One region of the Streptomyces sp. NPDC050504 genome, then DNA from elsewhere that is predicted to be linked to it. Evidence: riboswitches for the same ligand, from Rfam matches in the RefSeq annotation. Region 1 holds a riboswitch; each other region holds the start of a gene.
What was found. A riboswitch is a leader RNA that binds a small molecule or an ion and turns the genes downstream of it on or off. The one in region 1 is predicted to bind cyclic di-AMP.
Positions count from the first base shown of each region.

Region 2: another riboswitch for cyclic di-AMP. It lies ahead of ACIBNE_RS01830 (peptidoglycan DD-metalloendopeptidase family protein); the one in region 1 lies ahead of ACIBNE_RS11435 (M23 family metallopeptidase).
Region 3: another riboswitch for cyclic di-AMP. It lies ahead of ACIBNE_RS06455 (transglycosylase family protein); the one in region 1 lies ahead of ACIBNE_RS11435 (M23 family metallopeptidase).

Region 1 is NZ_JBITHO010000003.1:20,379-25,881, forward strand. It holds gene ACIBNE_RS11425 (PrsW family intramembrane metalloprotease) at 1-775, shown strand, start outside; gene ACIBNE_RS11430 (aldo/keto reductase) at 860-1,804, opposite strand; gene ACIBNE_RS11435 (M23 family metallopeptidase) at 1,960-2,997, opposite strand; cyclic di-AMP (ydaO/yuaA leader) riboswitch at 3,009-3,142, opposite strand; gene ACIBNE_RS11440 (PP2C family protein-serine/threonine phosphatase) at 3,368-4,522, opposite strand; tRNA gene ACIBNE_RS11445 (tRNA-Met) at 4,679-4,752, opposite strand; gene ACIBNE_RS11450 (hypothetical protein) at 5,279-5,503, opposite strand, start outside.
Region 2 is NZ_JBITHO010000001.1:421,078-426,580, forward strand. It holds gene ACIBNE_RS01820 (peroxidase family protein) at 1-1,606, shown strand, start outside; gene ACIBNE_RS01825 (patatin-like phospholipase family protein) at 1,689-2,663, shown strand; cyclic di-AMP (ydaO/yuaA leader) riboswitch at 2,965-3,144, shown strand; gene ACIBNE_RS01830 (peptidoglycan DD-metalloendopeptidase family protein) at 3,149-4,180, shown strand; gene ACIBNE_RS01835 (SGNH/GDSL hydrolase family protein) at 4,401-5,219, shown strand; gene ACIBNE_RS01840 (STM4011 family radical SAM protein) at 5,191-5,503, opposite strand, start outside.
Region 3 is NZ_JBITHO010000002.1:111,799-117,301, reverse strand. It holds gene ACIBNE_RS06470 (nucleoside triphosphate pyrophosphohydrolase) at 1-690, shown strand, start outside; gene ACIBNE_RS06465 (cytochrome P450) at 832-2,082, shown strand; gene ACIBNE_RS06460 (transglycosylase family protein) at 2,197-3,177, shown strand; cyclic di-AMP (ydaO/yuaA leader) riboswitch at 3,432-3,599, shown strand; gene ACIBNE_RS06455 (transglycosylase family protein) at 3,603-4,310, shown strand; gene eno (phosphopyruvate hydratase) at 4,558-5,503, shown strand, end outside.

The sequences.
Region 1 (5,503 bases):
CTTCGTGCGGATCGTCATGTCGCCGTTCGCGCATCCGCTGTTCACGGTCCTGACCGGCATCGGCTTCGGCATCGCGGCGGGGGCCGCGGCAACCGGGGCGGCCGGGCGCGGCCGCCGAATACGCCGCTGGGGGCTGCCGTCGCTCGGTCTGGTGCTGGCGATGGGCGTGCACGCGCTGTGGAACGGCTCGGCCGCCGCGTTCGGCCCGTACGGCTTCTACATCGTCTACGCCGGTTTCATGGTGCCCGCCTTCGCGCTGCTGACCTGGCTCGCGGTCTGGACCCGGCAGCGGGAGCTGCGCACGGTCGGTGCGCGGCTGCCCGAGTACGCGGCGGCGGGGTGGCTGCAGCCGCTGGAGCCGATGGCCCTGTCGTCGATGAGGGCGCGGCGCGTGGCGCGGGAGTACGCGCGGCGGGCGTACGGCCCCGCGGGCACGGGGTCCGCGGCGGCGCGGACGGTCGCGGAGTACGAGGGGTACGCGACGGCCCTGGCGTTCCTGCGGCACCGGGCGCACCAGGGGGCGGCGGGGGCGGAGTTCGTCGCGCGCGAGCAGGAGCTGCTGCGGTGCTTGTGGGAGCGGCGGGGGGTGGCGGGGCCCGCACTGGTCCATGCGGCGCGGGTCACCGGGCGGGTGGTGTGGGTACCGGCGCAGGGGTACGGGATGGGGGCGCCCGTGCCTCATCAGAGGGCGCCGCATCCGGGGGCGGCGTACCCCGGGGCGGCGTACCCGGGGGCGCCTTACCCGTACGCCGGGTACAACCCGTACCGCGCGTAGCCCGGGAGCGTCAAAGGAGCGCGCGGTTCCCCGCGCCCCTGCACGGGTCGCGGGTAACTGCGCGGGAGCGGGGCACCCGCCCCCTTACGCGGACGCCCTGTTCAGCGCCCCGACCTCCGCCTCCGTCAGTTCCAGCTCCGCGACGGCGAGCAGCGCCGGCAGCTGCTCCGGCGTCCTCGCCGAGGCGATCGGCGCGACCACCGTCGGCCGCGCCGCCAGCCACGCGAGCGCGACGCTCGCCACCGCGGCCCCCCGCTCCCGCGCGATCCCGTCCAGCGCCGCGAGCACCCGCCGCCCCCGCTCGGTCTCCAGGTGCTTGCCGGCCCCCGCGGCCCGCGCGCTCTCCACCCGCGCGCCCTCCCGGTACTTGCCCGTCAGGAAGCCCGCGGCGAGCGCGTAGTAGGGCACCGCCGCGAGGCCCGCGCGGGACGCGGTCTCCTGGAGCCGCCCCTCGTAGGTGTCGCGCGACACGAGGTTGTAGTGCGGCTGGAGGGCCACGTACTTGGCGAGGCCCTCGCGGTCCGCGAAGTCCAGCGAGTCACGGAGCCGTTCCGGCGAGATGTTCGACGCGGCGACCTCCCGCACCTTGCCCTCGCGCACCAGCTGGTCGAGCGCCGTCACGATCTCCTCCACCGGCACGGCGGGGTCGTCGAAGTGCGTGTAGTAGAGGTCGATGCGGTCGGTGCGCAGCCGCCGCAGCGACTCCTCGACCGCCCCCTTGACCGTCGCGGGCGCGAGCCCCTTGTACTCGGGGTGCGCCCCGACCTTCGTGGCGATGACGACGTCGTCGCGGTTGCCGCGCGAGGCCAGCCAGTTGCCGATGACGGTCTCGGACTCGCCGCCCTCGTTGCCGTCGACCCAGGCGGAGTAGGAGTCGGCGGTGTCGATGAAGTTGCCGCCCGCGGCGGCGTACGCGTCGAGCACCGCGAACGACTGCTCCTCGTCCGCGGTCCAGCCGAAGACGTTGGCGCCGAGGGCAAGCGGGAAGACGGCGAGGTCGGAGGCGCCGAGGCGGCGAAGTGTGGTCATGAGCGGATCAACCTCGCCCGGGAGCCGCGCTATTCCGGCGCGCGCCCGTCCTGAGCGCGATTTCACGACCCGTACACACCGCACGAAAGAACCGGCGGCTCTGGCGTCGGGGGGTGAGCGCCAGAGCCGCCGGTGGCTCGGAAGAGCGGGGGACCTCAGTAGGTGAGGCCCTTGGAGCGCAGCCACGCGCCCGGGTCGATGCCGCCGCCGCCCGGCGTGTGCACCTCCATGTGCAGGTGCTCGCCGGTCACGTTGCCGCTCGCGCCGACGTTGCCGATGACCTGGCCGGTGCTGACCTTCTGGCCGACGCTGACGGAGATCGAGGACTGGTGGGCGTACCAGACCTCGGTGCCGTCCTCCAGCTCCAGGACGGTGAGGTAGCCGTACGAGTTGTGCCAGCCGGCCGACTTGACCGTGGCGCTGTGGACGGCCTTGAGCGGGGTGCCTCTGGGGGCGGCGAAGTCCAGGCCGGTGTGCTGGCCCGAGGACCACATGGAGCCGGACTGGCCGTAGACGGCGGTGATGGAGTACGAGGAGAGGGGCAGCGAGAAGCTCGCGGCGAGCTTCGCCAGGCGCTCCGCCTCGGCCTTGGCCTTGGCGGCCTCCTCGGCCTTGCGCTTCGCCTCGGCGGCCTTCTTCTCGGCCTCGCTCTGCTGCTTGGCGGCCTGCTCGGCGGCCGCCTTCTCCGCGGCCGCCTTCGCGGCGGCCCCGGCCTGCGCGTCGGCGCTCGCCTGCTGCTGCTCGGCCTGCTGGAGGATCCTGGCGCGCAGCGCCTCGCCCGCGTCGGTGCTGCCCTGCTGCGCCTCGGCGGTGGTGACGCCCGCGGTGGAGAGGGGGGCGGCGTCCGCGGCCTGGGCGGCCTCGGTCTTGGCGTCCGGCTCCTCCTCGAAGAGGGCGCCGACGACCGGCAGGTCGGGAAGGGTGATGGAGACCGGGGGCTTGTCCTGCGCGGTGGCGATGCCGCCCGCGCCGACGGCCGCGATGACGCCGACACCGAGGACGGTGGAGCTGCGGGCGAGCCCGCGCTGCTTGGCGACACGGTGCTTGCCGCGGACCGGACGAATCGATTCCGCGGTCGGGTTCCACTCGCCCCAGCTGCGCTCGTCCTCACCCCCGGGAACGTCCGACGGACCGGCGGATCCGGAGAAACCGGTCGCGAAGGGAGCTTCGGGAGCAGGACTGTTGGACGCCACGGAGGCGCACTCCTTTCCTTCCTTCACGCCTACCGGGTTAGCTGACGGGTTCGGAGCAGGAAGGTCTCCTACGGGTCACGTTCGACCCGATTCACCCCAAGGATTGGTTCCCCGGTTCCCTTGCGGAATTCGGCGTTCGCGCGCGGCGCCGTCTCTTGCGACGGCTGGGACGACCGCGCTGCGTTATCGAACGTTAATAGACACACGAACGGAATTCCAAGCTGTTCCCACTGATCGTTCATCGGATCGGCCAGAACTTATGGCTACAAAGGACCCCTAAACCCGGCAATTTGAGTGCCCCTCGATCCACACCGGCAACAGGTCGGTTTCTGACGTTGTGTCAAATGTTATGCGCAGCGGTGCCCTTCGACTACGTACCGTTGCTGACGATCTTCACGGTCGTGCGCCGCTCGGGCTGGCCCGCTCCCGGGCGCGCCACCGCGAGCAGCGCCATGTCGTCCGAGCCCCCGCCGCCCGTGTGCAGCCGGACGTCGTCGGTGAGCGCGTCGAGCAGCTCCTCGGGCCCGGGGAAGATCCGCCCGGCGAGGCGGGCGGCAGGCTCGTAGAAGACCCCGGCCGCGTCCCGCGCCTCGGAGAGCCCGTCGGTGTAGAAGAGCAGCGTCGCGCCGGCGGGGAACGGCCGCACGTCGGAGCGGTCCGGCCACGTCCCCAGGTCGCCCATGCCCAGCGGCAGCGCGTGCTCGCCCGGTTCGAGGAGTTCGGCCGCCCCGTCCGCGTACAGCAGCAGCGGCTCGGGGTGGCCGCGGTTGACCAGCCGTACGACCCCCTCGCCGCGCGGGACCTCCGCGAGCACGGCGGTGGTGAACCCCTCGAAGGCGTCGAGGCCGTCCCGCCGCGTGCCCTCGCGGGCGAGCGCCCGCTCCAGCCGTCCGGCGACGGCCTCCAGCGAGCTCTCCTGCTCGGCGGCCTCCCGGAAGGCGCCGATGACGACGGCGACCGCCTCCACCGCGCCGAGCCCCTTGCCGCGCACGTCCCCGACGACGAGCCGCACCCCGTGGGGCGTCTCCTGCACGGCGAACAGGTCGCCCCCGATGAACGCGTCCGCCTGCGCCGCCTCGTACCGCGCCGCGACCTGTAGCCCGCCGATGCGCTCCGCGGGCGTGGGCAGCACGGCGCGCTGCGCGGTCTCGGCGATGACGCGCGCGGAGGCGAGGCGCTCGCCGCTGCGGCGCACGACGCGGTTGATGAGCAGCGCGAGCGCGGCGACGGTGAGGACGGTCAGCAGTTCGGTGATCGCCTGCACCTGGCCGGAGCCGTGGTCGGCGAGGTCGAGCAGGAACACGGCGAGCACGGCGGCGAAGCCGGTGAGCGCGGTGACGCGCAGCGAGAAGAAGGGGGCGGCGACGAGGGGCGCGGCGGCGAAGATCGGGGACGCGGTGTACGCGGGAGGGGTGAGCGAGTCGAAGAGGTACCCGATGACGATCATCAGGGCGGGCAGCACCCGCACGAACCGCCGGAGCCTTCCGGTGCTCTTCTCCTCGCCGCTCCGTTCGCTCTGCCCCACCGGTGATCTCCCGCTCGCTCCGCGCACGGCCGCGGACGGTACCGCGCCCCGTCCAGGCTGTCCGCAGGAGCGCCGTACGGCGAGCCCGCGTCGGCCAACCGGGGGACGGACACGACGAAGGCCCGGATTCCTGGGAATCCGGGCTTTCGTCTTCAGTAGCGGGGACAGGATTTGAACCTGCGACCTCTGGGTTATGAGCCCAGCGAGCTACCGAGCTGCTCCACCCCGCGTCGGTGAACACAACCTTACGCCATCCGGAGCAAGATCAAAACCACGTTTCGGCGGGGTGGCGCGGGACGGGTCCGAAAGGGACCCACCGGGCACCTGCTGGGCGCCCGCTAGGCACCCGCCGGGCACCCGTCAGACGCCCAGCAGGCACCCGTCAGAACTCATGGGCGCGCACCGGGCTCGCGAGCACCCCGCGCCGGGGCAACGCACCGCGGCCCGACCGGGAAGTCCCGGTCGGGCCGCGGTGCGTGCGGTTCGGAGGGTCGGTGACGACCCTCCGGTCGGTAGGCCATGTCGGACTCGAACCGACAACCAACGGATTAAAAGTCGAAAGGAGATCGTCCAGCTCGGAGGATCTTGATCCCGCTCGCGGACTCCTGCGCAGGTCAGAGGCTGTACCTCGTCCAGGTGGGGTGGTCTCGGGGAGTCCGCGAGGGGGTGATCCAAGGGAGTCCGCTCCCGCATCGCTCCCGCACTTTGACGGTGCTGACATGGGCGGATGGGCCGTTACCGTGATCCGCCTCGGCCCTACCCAGTGATCACCGGGACGATGACCGCTGCGACTGCGGAAGCTAACCCACCCACAGCCAGGAACGCAGCGAACTTTTCCTTGGCCGTAGGGAACACGGCCCTGGAGACATCCCCCACCTTGCTGCGCAGCACGATCATCTTCATCTTCTGCCAGCGGTGCTGACGCAGGCTGCACCCCATCAAAATGCCTGACGCGTTCTTCCGGCAGTAGGTGCGACCGTC
Region 2 (5,503 bases), on a different contig from region 1:
GAACAAGGTCAACCGCACGTCGGACGGCAGCTACAACGACCTCGACAACCCGCGCATGGGCATGGCGGGCACCCGCTTCGGCCGGAACGTCCCGCTGGACAAGGTCCCGCCGGTCACCCCTGAGGACGTGCTCTCCACGCCGAACCCGCGCGAGGTCTCGCGCGCGCTGCTCACCCGCAAGGAGTTCATCGCGGCCGAGTCCGTGAACTCGCTGGTCGCGGCCTGGCTCCAGTTCATGATCCGCGACTGGTTCAGCCACGGCACCAGCCCGGCCGACCGCCCCTGGACCGTACCGCTCCTGGAGGACGACCCCTGGCCCGAGCGACCCATGCAGATCATGCGGACCCCCGACGACCCGACCCGGGACCCGCACGCGCCCGCCGGCACCCCCGACACCCGGATCAACGTCTTCTCGCACTGGTGGGACGCCTCGCAGATCTACGGCAACAGCGACGAGGAACTGCGCGCCCTGCGCACCGGCGAGCACGGCAAGCTGCACCTGTGGGACGACGAGCGGATGCCGTTCCCCTCCGACCCGGCCCGCGACCCCTCCCGCATCCCCGGCTTCTGGCTCGGCCTGGCCCTGCTCCAGTCGCTCTTCACCCGCGAGCACAACGCGATCTGCGACCGCCTCCACCAGGCGTACCCGAACTGGAACGACGAGGAGGTCTTCCAGCGCGCCCGGCTGGTCAATGCCGCCCTGCTCGCCAAGATCCACACCGTGGAGTGGACCCCCGCCGTCATCAGCCACCCGACCACCGTCACCGCGCTGCGCACCAACTGGTGGGGGCTCGCGGGCGAGCGGGTGCACAACCTCTTCGGCCGGATCAGCGACAGCGAGGTCGTCAGCGGCATCCCCGGCGCGAAGCACGACCACTACGGCATCCCGTACGCGCTCACCGAGGAGTTCGTCGCGGTCTACCGCATGCACCCGCTGGTGCGCGACGACTGGAAGCTGCGCGGCGCGAGCGACAACGAGACGCTGCGCGACTGTTCGTTCCGCGACATCGCGGGACCCGAGGCGCTGAAGGTCCTGGAGAGCATCTCCACGACCGACCTGCTCTACAGCTTCGGCACGCTGCACCCCGGGCTCGTCACGATGCACAACTTCCCGAAGTTCCTCCAGGAGTACGAGCGCCCCGACGGCCACCTCCAGGACCTGGCGGCCACCGACATCCTGCGCTCGCGCGAACTCGGCGTGCCCCGCTACAACGAATTCCGCCGGCTGCTGCGGCTGAAGCCCGCGGCGACCTTCGACGAGCTGACCGACAACCCCGAATGGGCCAAGGAGATCAAGCGGCTCTACGGCGGCGACGTGGAGAAGGTCGACCTCACCGTCGGCATGTTCGCCGAGAAGCTGCCGCGCGGCTTCGCCTTCAGCGACACCGCGTTCCGCATCTTCATCCTGATGGCGTCGCGCAGGCTCAACAGCGACCGGTTCTTCACCGACCACTACACCCCCGAGGTGTATTCGAAGGCCGGACTCGACTGGATCGACGACAACACGATGGTGACCGTGCTGCTGCGGCACCACCCCGAACTGCGCGCCGCGCTCGCGGGCAAGACGAACGCCTTCGTGCCCTGGAACGTCGCGGGCCGGGAGTGAGCCCGTCGGCAGCGGGCCCGTCGGCAGCGGGCCCGCCGGCCGGGAACGGAGCGGCGGGACAGGAGAGGCGGGAGGAGAGCGGATGACTGCGGGAGACCGCGCGGATCTCGTACTGGAGGGCGGCGGCGTCCGGGGACTCGGCTCGGCGGGAGCGGTGATCAGCCTCCTGGAGGACGGCTACAGCTTCCCGCGCGCCGCCGGGACCTCGGTGGGCGCCATCGCGGCGGCCTTCGTCGCCGCGGGCGTCGGCGCCAAGGAGCTGCGGGCGATCATGGACAGGCTGGACCTGGCCCGGATCCCCGACCGGGCGCCGCCCGGGATACCGCTGCTCAGCGAGGGCGTGTCGCTGCTCACCGGGCGCGGTGCCTACCGGGGCGAGTGGATCAAGGAGTGGCTGACCGAGGAGCTGGCCGACCTCGGCGTGGAGACCTTCGGCGACCTGCGGTACGACGACCCGGGCGCATCGGCCGACCTGCCGCTCGACCAGCGCTACAAGCTGGTCGTGATGGTCACCGACGTCACCCACGGGCGGCTGCTGCGGCTGCCCTGGGACTACCGGCGCTACGGCCTGGACCCGGACGAGCAGTCGGTCGCGGAAGCGGTGCGCTGCTCGCTGTCCATCCCGTTCTACTTCCAGCCCTGCACGCTGACCGACCGGGCCACGGGCGAGGAGTCCGTCATCGTCGACGGCGGCGTGCTGTCCAACTTCGCGGTGGAGATCTTCGACCGTACGGACGGCGAGGAGGCGCGCTGGCCCACCTTCGGCGTACGGATCCTGCCGGACCTGCCCGCGGGGATCGCCGAGCTCTTCCCCGCGCTGGCCGTGGTGATGTCGCCGCCGCTGAAGCTGGTGCAGCAGGTGGTGGCGACCGCACTGGTGGGCCGCGACCAGACGCAGCTGGAGCGGCCGGGCGTGCGCGACAGGACGATCACGGTGCAGTGCGCCGGGGTCGGCATCACGGACTTCCAGCTCGGGGACGAGGGGCGGGAGGCCGTGGTCGACGAGGGCAGGAAGGCGGCCGCGGAGTTCCTGCGGCGGCGGAGGGAGGAAAACTGAGGAGGGCCGAGGAGGGCTGCGTACGGCTGAGGAGGGCCGAGTACGGCTGAAGAGGCCTCCGCGCCGGGCGGGATGTCCGGATTAGGAGAATGCGCACGCATGTCTCCGGGGCCGTGAGCTGGATCATAGGCGTGACCGTGCGTCGCGACGTACAGAAGTAAATTCCTTTCCGAATCCGGGAATTGGACGCCCGTATTCGACAGAGGGTGACGAGAATCCATGCCGATCAAGAGGCATGGATTCTCGTGTTTCCCGAGTGGCTTGTTCCGGTGGAGCCGGGTCGATTACGGTCACCGTCAATCCGGGTGGACCGCCGAATCCTGCCACCTCCCGGAATCCGCACCCATCCACGTGTGGCAGGAGCGGGGGACCCAGGCAGTACGCCGAGACACCTCGGCTCGGGGTGAAGCCGCGCAGCAGCGCGGCCGGGCATCTCCAGCCCGAACCCGACAGCTCACCTCGCAGGCGCCGGAGAGGAATTCGCCATGCCCGCGAAGGGTAAGCACCGCCGTCCGAAGTCGAATCCCGTCTCCCGCGGCATGGTCGTCGCAGGGACCGGCGGCGCCGCACTGGCGCTGCCGCTGTTCGCCGCCACCGGCGCGAACGCCGCTCAGAAGGCGGCGCCCGCCGCCGCTCCCGCCGCGTCCGTCGCCGCTTCCGCCCAGACCTCCGCCCATGCCTCCGTCCAGGTCGCGGTCAAGGCCGCGCCGCAGGCCGCGCCCGCGCAGGCGGCGCCGGCCACCACCACCTACTCCGTGCGGACCGGCGACCACCTCTCGAAGATCGCCGACGAGCACCGCCTGGCGGGCGGCTGGCAGAAGCTGTACGCGGACAACCGCGCGACCGTCGGCGACGACCCCGGGTTCATCCTGCCCGGCATGAAGCTGACCCTCGGCGGCAAGGCGAAGGGCGGCGCGGCGGCGGAGTCCCGCGAGGCCGCGCCGCGCGCCGAGCGCTCGCACAAGGAGCAGGTGCCGAAGGCGTCGTACTCCTCGGGCGACCAGGGCTCGTCGGAGTCCTCCGGCGACCGCGGTTCGTCGAACGACCGGGGCTCGTCCTCCGGCGAGGAGCGCGGCCGGGAGTCCGGCGGTTCCGGGCGCGTCAGCGGCGGCGGCTTCACCACCCCCGTCTCCGGCGCCAACGTCACCACCCAGTACCGCGCGTCGGGCTCCAGCTGGTCCAGCGGCTACCACACGGGCGTGGACTTCGCGGCCTCGTCCGGCACCACCGTCAGGGCCGTGGGCGCGGGCACCGTCGTCTCGGCCGGCTGGTCCGGCGCGTACGGCAACGAGGTCGTCATCCGCCACACGGACGGCACCTACTCCCAGTACGCGCACCTGTCCTCGCTCGGCGTCTCCTCCGGGCAGGACGTCGACGGCGGCGACCGGATCGGCTACTCGGGCTCCACCGGAAACTCCACCGGACCGCACCTCCACTTCGAGATCCGCACCGGCCCCGGCTACGGCTCGGACATCGACCCGGTCTCCTACCTCCGGAGCCACGGCGTCTCGCTCTGACCCGCCGGCCCCTCGGAGCGCCCGGCCGGGCACCTCGCGGTCCGCGCGGCGCCCCCGTCCCGCCCCCGCCCCTCCCCGGGCAGGGGCGGGGGCGGGGGCGCCGCGCGCATTCGCGCTTATTCCGGCTTTACCAAAAACTGACCGGGTGGGCTATGTCACCCCACGTCAACCCCTTATTACGGTCGCGTAAGTCACAATCGGACAGGCAGGATGTTCGTTTGTGGCAGACGATTCGAGATTCAATAACAGTGGCGCCATCGGGTCGTACGCGGCTGTCGGCGACAGCTTCACCGAGGGCGTCGGAGACCCCGGCCCCGACGGAACCTTCGTCGGCTGGGCCGACCGGCTCGCCGTCCTCCTCGCCGACCAGCTCCCCGAACACGCCTTCCACTACGCCAACCTTGCCGTCCGCGGCAGGCTCCTCGACCAGATCGTCGAGGAACAGGTCCCGCGCGCCAAGGAACTCGCCCCCGACCTGGTGACCTTCTGCGCGGGCGGCAACGACATCATCCGCCCCGGCACCGACCCGGACGAGGTCGCCGAGCGCTTCGAGCGTGCCGTCGCCGACCTGGCCTCCTCGGTCGGCACGGTCATGGTGACCACCGGCTTCGACACCCGGGGCGTGGCCCTGCTGCGCCATCTGCGCGGCAAGATCGCCACGTACAACGGCCACGTGCGGGCCATCGCGGACCGCTACGGCTGCCCGGTGCTCGACCTGTGGTCCCTCAAGTCCGTCCAGGACCGGCGCGCCTGGGACGACGACCGGCTGCACCTCTCGGCCGAGGGCCACACCCGGGTCGCGCTGCGCGCGGGACAGGTGCTCGGCCTGGAGGTCCCGGCCGACCCCGACCAGGAGTGGCCCCCGCTGCCGCCGCGCGGCACCCTCGAAGTGCGGCGCGACGACATCCACTGGGCGCGCGAGTACCTGGTGCCGTGGATCGGGCGACGGCTGCGCGGCGAGTCCTCGGGCGACCACGTCGAGGCCAAGGGCGACGTCGACCCGTACGAACTCAAGTCGCTGATCGAGCCGCGCGTCTGACGGACGGGTCGGGCAGCCGGACGGCTGCCCCCGCCCCCGCCCCTCTCGCCCCCGCCGTCGGTATCCGCTCCAGGACCCCGCCCGCGAACGCGTCGTACAGCGGCAGCGACTCCAGGTGGACGTACCCGATGTGGCAGTCGCAGACGGCCAGCGGGCAGGCGCGCGGCCGCAGCGCGGCGCGGTACGACCCGTCGTAGAGGTTGCCCAGCTCCGCCCGGACGAAGTGGCAGCGCCGCACCGTGCCGTCGCCGTCCACCGAGACGACGGACTCGCCGGTGCGGCAC
Region 3 (5,503 bases), on a different contig from region 1:
CTCACGGACGGCCTGGCGCGGCTCGCGGGCTCGGGCCGCGAGCGGATGCCCGAACTGGAGCTCTTGCCCGGCTCGTACGACCTGCCGGGCGCGCGGCTGCTCGACCTCGTGGAGGTCATGGACCGCATCAGGGAGGCCTGCCCCTGGTCCTCCCAGCGCACCCACAAGGACCTCGCGAAGTACGGGATCGAGGAGGCGTACGAACTCGTCGAGGCGATCGAGGAGGGGGACCGGGAGTCGCTGCGGGAGGAGCTGGGCGACGTCCTGCTCCAGGTCGTCTTCCACGCCAGGATCGCGCAGGAGCACGCGGAGGAGCCGTTCTCCGTGGACGACGTCGCGGCGACGATCGTGGAGAAGCTGATCCACCGGCATCCGCACGTCTTCGGCGACGAGACCGCGCGGACGCCGGAGGACGTGAAGGCGCACTGGCTGCGGACGAAGGCGATCGAGAAGCAGCGGGATTCGGTGACGGACGGGGTGCCGCTGGCCCAGCCGGGGCTCGCCCTGGCCGCGAAGCTCGCGGGGCGGGCGCGGACAGCGGGCCTTGAGGTCCCGCTTCCCGAGGGCGAAGGGGTGGGGTACGCCCTGCTGCGCCTGGCGGCGGGGGCGGAGGCGGAGGGCACGGACCCGGAGGCGGCGCTGAGGGCCGCCGCGCGGGCCTACCGGGACGCGATCAGAGCGGCGGAGTAGGGGGTACGGGTCGGTTCCCGGGGGTCCCCGCGCCCCTTCAGGGGCGCGGGGAACTGCGCGAGGGTGGGGCACACGCCGCGCGTACGGGCAACGGCACCCGCAAGGGGCGGTACCCCTCCTCCGCCGGATACGGTCAAGAGCGTGTCCGAGAACCATCCGTCCCCCGCCCCGGAACTCTTCACCTGGGAGTTCGCCACCGACCCCTACCCCGCGTACGCCTGGCTCCGCCAACACTCCCCGGTGCACCGCACCACCCTCCCCAGCGGCGTCGACGCCTGGCTCGTGACCCGTTACGCGGACGCCCGCCAGGCCCTCGCGGACCAGCGGCTCTCCAAGAACCCGGCCCACCACGACGAGCCCTCGCACGCCCGGGGCAAGACGGGCATCCCGGGGGAGCGCGGCGCCGGTCTGATGACGCACCTGCTGAACATCGACCCGCCGGACCACACCCGGCTGCGCCGCCTCGTCTCGAAGGCGTTCACGCCCCGTACCGTCGCGGAATTCGAGCCCCGCGTGCAGGAGTTGGCCGACCGCCTGATCGACGCCTTCGAGGCGAAGGGCGAGGCCGACCTCATCCACGACTTCGCGTTCCCGCTCCCCATCTACGCGATCTGCGACCTGCTGGGCGTCCCGCGCGAGGACCAGGACGACTTCCGCGACTGGGCGGGCATGATGATCCGGCACGCCGGAGGCCCGCGCGGCGGCGTCGCCCGTTCCGTCAAGAAGATCCGCGCGTACCTCGCCGAACTGATCCACAAGAAGCGGGCGGCCCTCGGCGACGACCTGATCTCGGACCTCATCCGCGCGTCCGACCACGGCGAGCACCTCACCGAGAACGAGGCCGCCGCGATGGCCTTCGTGATCCTGTTCGCCGGCTTCGAGACGACCATCAACCTGATCGGCAACGGCGTCTACGCCCTGCTGCGCAACCCGGAGCAGCGCGCCCTCCTCCAGGACTCCCTCGCGCGCGGCGAGAGCGACCTGCTCGCCACCGGCGTCGAGGAACTGCTGCGCTACGACGGCCCGGTGGAGCTGGCGACCTGGCGGTTCGCCACCGAGGCGCTGACGCTCGGGGGCGCGGAGATCGCCGCGGGCGACCCCGTGCTCGTCGTGCTCGCCGCCGCCGACCGCGACCCTGAGCGCTTCCCCGACCCGGACGCGCTGGACCTCGCGCGGCGCGACAACCAGCACCTGGGGTACGGGCACGGCATCCACTACTGCCTGGGCGCCCCGCTCGCCCGCCTCGAAGGCCAGACCGCGCTCGCGACGCTCCTGGGGCGCCTTCCCGACCTGCGGCTCGCGGTGGATCCGGCCGATCTGCGGTGGCGCGGCGGCCTCATCATGCGCGGACTGCGGACGCTCCCGGTGGAGTTCACGCCGCCTCAGAAGTGACGGTCCGTCACTTCTGTGACTTTCGCGTTATCCCGGCTGCATCGACTTGTGACAGGAGTTCGAATGCCGCTACGTTCGCCGTTCGGCTCATCCGTCACGCGAAAGGCCAACCGCATGCGCTCCGGGAACGGTAAACACCGTCGCCCCCGACAAGCCCCCGCCATAGTCGTCGCGGCCGGGGTCACGGGCTCAGCCATCGCCATTCCGCTGCTCGGCGCGTCCGGCGCGAACGCGGCGGACGCCGACACCTGGAACAGGGTCGCCGAGTGCGAGAGCGGAGGCGCCTGGAGCGCCGACTTCGGCAACGGCCTCTACGGAGGGCTCCAGTTCTCCCAGGCGACCTGGGCGAAGTACGGCGGCACGGCGTACGCCGAGCGCCCCGACCTCGCCAGCCGCTCGCAGCAGATCGCGGTCGCCGAGAAGGTGGTGGCCGCCGAGGGCCCGATGGCGTGGCCCGGCTGCGCGGTCATCTCGGGGCTGAAGAAGGGCGACCGCACGGACCCCGGGGTGGACCCCGGCGCGACCCCGGCCCCGACGACGCCCGCCAAGCCCGCCGAGCGGTCCGAGGAGGCACCGGCGAAGCCGGGCGAGGCGCCGAAGCCGACCGGCTCGAAGGCCGCCGAGCCGCCCGCGGCCCCCGCCGACGAACCGGCCGCTGGCAAGCACCGGGGCAGTCCGAGCCCGGAGGAGCCGCCCGCGGCGCCCGACGCGGCGCAGGACGGGCGCTCCACGGACCCCAAGGCCTCCCGGGGCTCGTCGGGCCGTCACGCGGCGCCCACGACGCCCGCAGCCCCGAAGGACTCGGCCGCGCCGACCAATCCGGATGCGACGGACATTCCGCCCGTAACGTCCGTGCCGGGCGAGGGTGACGGCTCGGCACCTGACGCGGGGTCGGGCGGGGAGGCCCCGGCGCCCGCCGACGGCGAGTACACCGTGCGCCCCGGCGACAACCTCTGGAGCATCGCGGACGAGCACCGGGTGCCCGGCGGCTGGCCCGCGCTGTACGAGGCGAACCGCGCCGAGCTCGGAACCGATCCGGACCTCATCCTCCCTGGCCAGAACCTGGAATTGGGCAAGGAAGCCGCCAAGAAATAACCGGGAATGTCCCAGTTCGCGCAAGTGAGACATGAGTCTCTCCGCCCCAACTGGCGCGTCCCGCCCGGCGGCTCCGTCCGCATCGCCCCTCACCTGCGGAAACGGGAGTTCCCCGAGGGCAAGTAGGGGTGTTAAGTCCCCGATGTTCCTCTTTGAACATCGGGGACTCATGTGATTACGGTCTTAACCGCTCGCCACTGCGGGCCCCGTCGACCGGTACGCCAAATCCTGCCGCCGGTCGGAGGGAACAGTCGACGCGTCATGCGCCGTAGGCAGGAGCGGGGGACCCAAGGTAAGCGCCGGCCCCGCCCGTTGAGGGTGGACCGGCTTGGGGTGAAGCCGCGCGCTAGGTCGCGCGGCCGGGCAATTCTTCATCGGCCCGAACCCGACAGCTCACCTCGTCGGCGTCGGTGAGGAGCACTCTCATGCTGCGTAAGTCCAAGGGCAAGCACCGTCGTCCCTCCAAGGCCGTCCGCGTCGCCACGCTGGCCGGCGTCACCGGTGCCGCCGTCGCCGCCCCGCTGATGGCCGCGGGCTCGGCGTCGGCCGCCACCTCCGCCGAGTGGGACCGCGTCGCACAGTGCGAGTCCGGCGGCAACTGGTCGATCAACACCGGCAACGGCTACTACGGCGGCCTGCAGTTCTCGCCGTCCACCTGGGCCGCGTACGGCGGCACGGCGTACGCGCCCAACGCCCACCAGGCGTCGAAGTCCCAGCAGATCCGCATCGCCGAGAAGGTCCTCGCGGGCCAGGGCAAGGGTGCGTGGCCGAGCTGCGGCGTCGGCCTGTCGCGCGCCTCGTACGACGGCGGCGGCTCCTCCGAGCAGCGCCAGCAGCCGCAGAAGCAGCAGCGCCAGCAGTCCACCCAGCAGAAGTCGCAGCCGCAGAAGCAGCAGACGCAGCAGCGCTCCCAGAAGTCCGAGCAGCGCTCGGACCGCTCGGTGCGCCCGTCCGCGCCGACGAAGGTGCTCAAGGGCGACGGCGAGTACAAGGTGAAGCCGGGCGACACGCTCAGCAAGATCGCCAAGGCGCACGGGGTGAAGGGCGGCTGGAAGGCCCTCTTCGACCTGAACAAGGACGTCGTCCGCGACGCGGACGTCATCTACGTGGGTCAGCAGCTCCACCTCCGCTGACCCCTCCGGAGCGACCCCGGCCCCGGCGCGCCTTCCCCCGAGCGCGCCGGGCCGGGGTCTTCCGCTGCCCGGGGCGTCCTCGGTTACCCATCGGTACAAGGTGTGACGTTTGTCCCGGGACAGGCCCATTCGGCACCGTTTTCATCCCAGGACCCGGGCACCGGCTGGCCGATGCCCCGGAGCCGGTTAGGCTCTTGTCGCAAGGCCAAAGAGACCCTGCACTTCAAGCGTCACATCCCAGAAGGAGATGCTCGTGCCGTCCATCGACGTCGTCGTAGCCCGGGAAATCCTGGACTCCCGAGGCAACCCCACGGTCGAGGTCGAGGTCGGCCTCGACGACGGCAGCACCGGTCGTGCCGCCGTCCCGTCCGGCGCCTCCACGGGCGCCTTCGAGGCCATCGAGCTTCGTGACGGCGACCCCAACCGCTACCAGGGCAAGGGTGTCGAGAAGGCCGTCCTCGCCGTCATCGAGCAGATCGGCCCGGAGCTCGTCGGCTACGACGCCACCGAGCAGCGCCTGATCGACCAGGCCATGTTCGACCTGGACGCCACCGACAACAAGGGCTCGCTGGGCGCCAACGCCATCCTCGGCGTCTCCCTCGCCGTGGCGCACGCCGCCTCCGAGGCCAGCGACCTCCCGCTGTTCCGCTACCTGGGCGGCCCGAACGCGCACCTGCTGCCCGTCCCGATGATGAACATCCTGAACGGCGGGTCCCACGCGGACTCCAACGTCGACATCCAGGAGTTCATGATCGCCCCGATCGGCGCGGAGTCCTTCTCCGAGGCGCTGCGCTGGGGCACCGAGGTCTACCACACCCTCAAGAAGGTACTGAAGGGCAAGGGCCTGTCCACCGGCCTCGGCGACGAGGGCGGCTTCGCCCCGAACCTGGACTCCAACCGCGCCGCGCTCGACCTCATCCTGGAGGCCATCAAGCAGGCCGGTTACGTCCCCGGCGAGCAGATCGCGCTCGCGCTCGACGTCGCCGCGTCCGAGTTCTACAAGGACGGCAAGTACGAGTTCGAGGGCAAGTCCCGCTCGGCCGCCGAGATGACCGAGTACTACGAGGAGCTCGTCGCGGCGTACCCGCTCGTCTCCATCGAGGACCCGCTCTTCGAGGACGACTGGGCCGGCTGGAACGTCATCACCGAGAAGCTGGGCGACAAGGTCCAGCTCGTCGGCGACGACCTCTTCG